Regions from separate parts of the Paenibacillus sp. BR2-3 genome, predicted to be linked through region 2. Evidence: predicted binding sites of a transcription regulator. Region 2 holds the regulator's gene; the other holds the start of a gene.

Region 1 (3,162 bases), 680 kb from region 2:
AACCGCCGGTTTCTATCCGGCAGCCACAACGGGGGATGCCCCTAAACTTGGACGGTTTCTACCGCAAGCGGAGACACTGCATTCGTTTTATCGATGTAAATAAAAGCATCATAACGTTTGGATATAACAGTAGAAACGTAATTGCCCCGCTCCCATTCCGGGTGGTATACGACGCCAATCGCCCGGTGACCGATGACGGTCTCATCCAAAACGGGCTCCTCCGTGTCGAAAAAGAGCAGCTTATCCTCCGCTCCGTCCCGGTGCAGAAGCTCCTCCCAGCTATTTGTTGCAGCCTGCGGTACGCGCATTTTTTCCAGCGGAGCCCCCCAGATTATTTCTTCCAAAGTTTGCACGCATCCAGCACAAAACATGCGTCTTTGATGTCAACAATGCTGTCTGTCGCCCAATAAGGACAAGGAGTTCTTTATTCACCTTATTGATTTAAGATATACTAATTAATGATATTAATATTTTCATAATGGAGGAGCCGCAGTGAAAGCACGAAAAAAATTAATAAGTCTCATTATTCTCCTGTTATTTTCCATTATCGTTTATAAGTACGGAGAAGATAGACTGAGCAACGAGCCCTCAGTTCCATCAAATGAAGAGGCTATAAAGCTTGTCTTTCCTTCGGACCGCTATCCGGAGACTGCCAGACATATTCAGGACGCTATCGCAAGCGGAGAGCAGCCGGTCTGCACCATTGACCGGGAGGGTGCTGATGAGAACCGCAGTCTATCCTTGAAAGGGGTGCCTACCAAAAAGGGCTATGACCGGGACGAGTGGCCCATGGCCATGTGCCGGGAAGGCGGAGAAGGCGCTGACATCGAATACATAGCGCCAAGCGATAATCGTGGTGCCGGAAGCTGGGTCGGCAATCAATTGGAGGATTTTGCTGACGGTACGCGCGTAGAATTTATGTTCAAATAAGAATACAAACGGGATCACTTATCCGGTAACTTATAACCGTTCCAGGCCCGCAGGTAGCTACCTGGCAGGACTGGAACGGTTATTTGCTTGTTTAGAATATACAGGCTTTTAAAATAATAACCAACAGAATGTACAGAACCAGAATTGCGCCTGTGGAAGTCCAAGGACAAACTACCGGCATTACATGACCTGGGCCTACATTCGCTCCTCCAACATTTCCTCCGTAACAACATTCATTTCCCATGTTAATAACCTCCTCTTAATATTAACTACAGTCCAGAATATGTGGCAAAAGACTATACCGTTTGGGCAAAATGGCAAAGAATAGTTGGGCCGCTTGATATTCGCCTGCAATTGCTTTATGCTTAGCAATACAGAACATTTGTTCCTATTTATCCCTAAGAGGTGACCTATCAATGAAAAACTATTATCAAATGACTGCTTTGGAGAAATGGACGGAGGACTTCTATGAAAGATTGGACATCAAGGATCCTTCGCAAATCTCGATAGAGTATATTTCTGAACGCCTTCATATTTGGATTCATTATTTAGCTGTGAGGAGCAAGGGAATTGAAGCCTCTGCCGGTATGTACAGTATGTTCATTGACAGCCGCCTGCCGGCCGGTATACAGCGTCTGGAGTTTCTGCATGAGCTCTGTCATTTGCTCCGCCATGCCGGTAAGCAGACGCTGATGCCCGAGCATTTTACACAGCCCCAAGAGGATGAGGCGGATCGTTTTATCCTCTATGCAGCAATGCCGTACTCCATGATCTCGAGAAGTACGTTGCCGGAGCTTAGAAGCGAAGCTATCAGCATGATCACAACCGAGTTTCAAGTGCCGGCAGAGCTGGCGATGCAGCGTATAGATCAAATCCAAAGACGGATTTTTCAAGGACAGCTATTGGCTGTCATGGAGACTCGTGGGGAGAGGCTCTCCAGAAAATAGCCGGAATGAGGCGATTTTACGGTAATGCTATGATCGTTTGCTTAAGGCTCTCTTCTTGCTGCAGCGATAATATATGCGGCATTTATTGTATCAAAGCGTTGTGTGACCGTTATGGATGCCCCTTTTTTAACCTCGGGCAAATCCGGATAACTCGGCTTGGTGTAGGAATCCGTTGCGAATCCGCCTTTGTTCTTAAACACGACCAATGGATGAATGTCAGATTTGCCTTTTGGTATATCTTCTCCCGAAATATTAAGGGCTTTAATGGATAAAGAATGAGGAAACATCGTAAAGGAAGTTAGGTTAAGAGCACCATCGATGCTGCCAGAAGTGAAATCATTTCCCGCAAAATCTTCAAAGGGCTGCCCTGCCGCCATTCGTTCATCGGTAATATGAAGCAACTGTTTCTTTTGATCCCATGTATATTTCACATCCGTATAATCCAGAAACAAGCGGACTGGCAGAAACATAGAGCCACCTTTTAGTACCGGAGAGGTATCCATTATAATTGTATTACCATCCACTTTTGCAATTTTAGAATCGATAGTAACTTCAAACGTATGGTTTAACAATAATAGGTTAGCCGTTTTTGACGAGCTATCAAATGTAACAGTCCCCCCCATTAAATCCTGATTCGCCCGTAGCGGCATAAGCAGGCGGTGATTAGCATCAACAAACGGAGAAGAGGGCTGGGTATATAAAATATAAAATTTATCTATTTTCAAGTGAATCGGTATCTCCTCTTGCCCTTTAGCCTGTACATTATTTGCTCCCGGAAATATGAACAAACAGATGAAACATACAACCCATATTTTACCCAAGAGAAAATTCATAATATCATCCTTTTTTCGAGAAATTTGTTATTTCCTATTCTACAGTTTTTCAAAGCAAAAAACCCTTACAAAGTAAGGGTTCTTGATAAGTGGGCCCTGAGGGACTCGAACCCCCGACCAATCGGTTATGAGCCGACCGCTCTAACCAACTGAGCTAAGGGCCCGGATGAAAAATATCCGTCATATATAATTGCTGCTTGTAAATAAATTGGTTGCGGGGGCAGGATTTGAACCTGCGGCCTTCGGGTTATGAGCCCGACGAGCTACCGGGCTGCTCCACCCCGCGTCAGTAATCATATTCAAACAGCGACAATAAATAATATACATTACATGAGGGTAATAAGTCAAGAAGGGATTAGCAAAAGTTCTCAAGGAAGGAAACGCACACCGTAACGACCTTTACGGGAGCGGTAAATTTCCACAAACCGCGGGTCATGATAGCCGTAAATCCA
Region 2 (3,162 bases):
TAAATCGTATCCTTGCCTGCTTTCTTTCTTTGCTTGTTTACTTGCTGTGAGTTGCGTTGAACCATTCTTTCCCAAGAACGGGCCATGTCATTTCCCCCTAGTCTTACTGTAATATCTATGAAAAGGAAACAAGTGTTAATGCAAAAGTCCCTTGTCGCCTTGTCCATGCTCATTTTTATCCACAATCTCAATATTGTTTAGCTGGGCGCGGAAATTATTGCGGATGTTGGTCAGATAAATCTCACGAAGCTTGGCGCGTTCCGCCAATTCCTCTTCATTCAGGCCTACGGTCTTCTGTTTACGTGCTAATTCGTTAATCCGTCCGACCAATTTGTCGATGTCCACTGCTTGTCCCTCCCCTATAAATTCATACTAACTTTGCCATGAGAAAAAGAGCTTGTCAAGGTCTCCCCCCTGCAAGCTCTACTGTATCTAAAATAATATCAATAAATAGGAAGAGACAAGATATCACCGGCCTGAATATAACTGTCCTTTAACCCGCTATATTGTTTAATTCCTTCTATATATACAGCCGTTCTCATATCCGACGGTTTATGTAATAAGGCTATTTCCCAAAGGGTATCCCCACGTTCAACCACGATTCGCTTCTCCTGTTTTACCGGAGCCGTGGAGCTGGCAACAACATTACCAACCACTGTAAAACCGGAAACGACCAGCATAATAATCATCATAATCTTCATCAAATTTGCCTGCATGAACAATCTACTAAAACTCTTAAAGGAAGCAACACTCCGTCCTGCAGATTTAACCTCCGGAGTCTTGTCATATATGCTACGATATGTGCTGTATTTCAACATTAACATCACCCTCCAAACACTTGTTCTTACTCCCAAAATCAATATATCACGAACATGTGTTTGAATCAATACTGTTTTCGAACAATTGTTCCCTTTATTTTCGCCAAAAGATATACTCTCTCTTCTTTAGAACTTATGTTTGTGCGAACGGCAGTTCTATGTTATAATTTTACCAAACATTACTATATGGGGTTGATTCCGATGTCAAAGATTTCGAGTCGCCAGTTGGCGATCCTGGAATTTATACGTAACGAAGTCCGTAGCAAGGGTTATCCTCCTTCCGTACGGGAAATAGGGGAAGCTGTAGGCCTAGCCTCCAGTTCCACGGTTCATGGTCACCTCGACCGTCTTGAGAAGAAGGGGCTTATCCGCCGCGATCCAACAAAACCGCGTGCGATTGAACTTCTGGGTCAAGAAGATTCCGAGAATGTACATCAATTTGCACAGACAATCACCCGTGTTCCTGTCGTAGGAAAGGTTACTGCCGGTTTACCGATTACTGCAACAGAGAATATCGAAGATTATTTTCCGCTCCCATCTCACTATGTCGGAGATAACAAAGTATTTATGCTATCCGTTCTCGGCGACAGCATGGTAGAAGCCGGTATTTTGAACGGTGACTACGTTATTGTGCGTCAACAGCAGACAGCAGACAACGGTGATATCGTCGTAGCAATGACCGATGAAGATGAAGCAACCGTCAAGACGTTCTATAAAGAACGCGACCATATTCGCCTGCAGCCGGAGAACCCCGCCTATGAACCATTACGCCTAAACCGCGTTACCATTTTGGGCAGAGTAGTCGGACTGTTCCGCGATATTCATTAATTATATTTTTTAATCGTCTCACAACCAGTACAGGCTGCTCACGCATATTTTGCGGAGCAGCCTTTTTTTTGTACAAGTTTTCTGCCTCAATCACATTCAGCATCCTTTCCTTAACGTTCAGGGCACCCGTCACATATCTTACAATAAAAGGAGTGCTGATTATAATGCCCAATTATCGTATTATCGTCGATTTGTCACAACGCATGCTTTATCTTTTGGACAATAATGTCGTTGTCAGAGGTTTTCCGGTAGGTATTGGCACCATGCTTAACCAGTCTCCGGAAGGTGATTACACGATTATTAACAAGCAAGCCAACCCTGGCGGGCCGTTCGGAGCCTTCTGGATGGGTCTCTCCAAGCCGCACTACGGTATCCACGGAACCAATAACCCCTCCTCCATCGGTAAAAGAGTGTCCCGTGGCTGTATACGCATGTACAATGCAGATGTTTTGGCGCTTAAGTCAATGGTCCCAATAGGTACAAGAGTTACGATCCGGCAGTGATATTAAAAATAATCACCTTAAAAATTTTTAGATATGCAACTACGCCGTTACCAACAAACATAATCTCCATAAGTTAATATGACAAAGGAGGCGAGTTGTATCCATGGAGGCATACTACAATTGTTTACATTGCAAAAACAAAAAAGTTCGTATTTTAACAGTAGATGGCAAGCAATATGAGGGAGTAGTTATGGATGTAGACCTAAATAATGTTTATTTAAAAACAGAGCAAAAGCGCACCGTTCAGACCTCGGCCTTTTATCCCTACCCCTATCCTTACGGAAATCAAATTTTAACCCTAAGCCTGTTTACCTTGCTGGCCATTGCTTTAATTTAATCTTTCAAGTGGGCTCTCCTTACCCAAGGAGAGTTTTTCTTTTTTTCTAGCAATCTATAGGGGGATGAAGGGAGAAAAAACGTATTCTTTCACGAATGGGGCATATCTTTTTAATAGAGAACTTATCATTCCTGCAAAACAGTATTTGGGAGGTGTATTTAAATGCTAATCTTTATGATGTACCTTTTTACATTTACTGGAGTTTCATTACTACTCCTTGCAGCGAGTATAAAACTCAAGTTATTATTTCCGTTAACTTCACACAATAAATTGATTGTTGCGGTCTCCACTTTCCATCTCAAATTCCCCAAACGAATGATTACGCCCAATAAAACCCATATCATCGCCATTCATGACTCCGCCAAAAAGATAGCTATAGGCACCTATCCTTCAAGTTTGCCAAAAAAAGCTTCGGCCGTCCTTTATTCCTTTGATGAAATTATGGGCAGTGAAATTGTTGAGAACGCATTAACGCTCACTAAGGCAACTAAAACCAGCCGGTTAAGCCGAATAGTATTTAATAACGAGATTACCGCAGCTACCGATAACATAGAAGATATTAGTGAACTAATACTTAAAATTTATATCAAAAGCATAGAAACGCCCGTCTATTGTATTTCCTTCCTTCCCGGAGAGCTGCCTCTTCAAAAATCGGATGCACGCTATACCCAGGCTT

The links. The regulator LexA, encoded in region 2, represses DNA repair genes until DNA is damaged. The targets are predictions, from matches to a motif close to CGAACATATGTTCG.
Region 1: a site for LexA is predicted at 1,306-1,319, ahead of PaeBR_RS09320 (ImmA/IrrE family metallo-endopeptidase). Genes of this name have one in related genera too.

The regions. Positions count from the first base shown of each region.
Region 1 covers NZ_CP126311.1:1,980,696-1,983,857, reverse strand. The annotation lists gene PaeBR_RS09335 (erythromycin esterase family protein) at 42-344, opposite strand; gene PaeBR_RS09330 (DNA-entry nuclease) at 493-930, shown strand; gene PaeBR_RS09325 (hypothetical protein) at 1,022-1,174, opposite strand; gene PaeBR_RS09320 (ImmA/IrrE family metallo-endopeptidase) at 1,347-1,877, shown strand; gene PaeBR_RS09315 (copper amine oxidase N-terminal domain-containing protein) at 1,919-2,602, opposite strand; tRNA gene PaeBR_RS09310 (tRNA-Ile) at 2,801-2,874, opposite strand; tRNA gene PaeBR_RS09305 (tRNA-Met) at 2,920-2,996, opposite strand; gene PaeBR_RS09300 (hypothetical protein) at 3,079-3,162, opposite strand, start outside.
Region 2 covers NZ_CP126311.1:2,659,560-2,662,721, reverse strand. The annotation lists gene PaeBR_RS12765 (hypothetical protein) at 1-86, opposite strand, end outside; gene PaeBR_RS12760 (DUF896 domain-containing protein) at 136-345, opposite strand; gene PaeBR_RS12755 (LysM peptidoglycan-binding domain-containing protein) at 444-818, opposite strand; gene lexA (transcriptional repressor LexA) at 1,020-1,646, shown strand; gene PaeBR_RS12745 (L,D-transpeptidase) at 1,811-2,149, shown strand; gene PaeBR_RS12740 (hypothetical protein) at 2,253-2,486, shown strand; gene PaeBR_RS12735 (hypothetical protein) at 2,649-3,162, shown strand, end outside.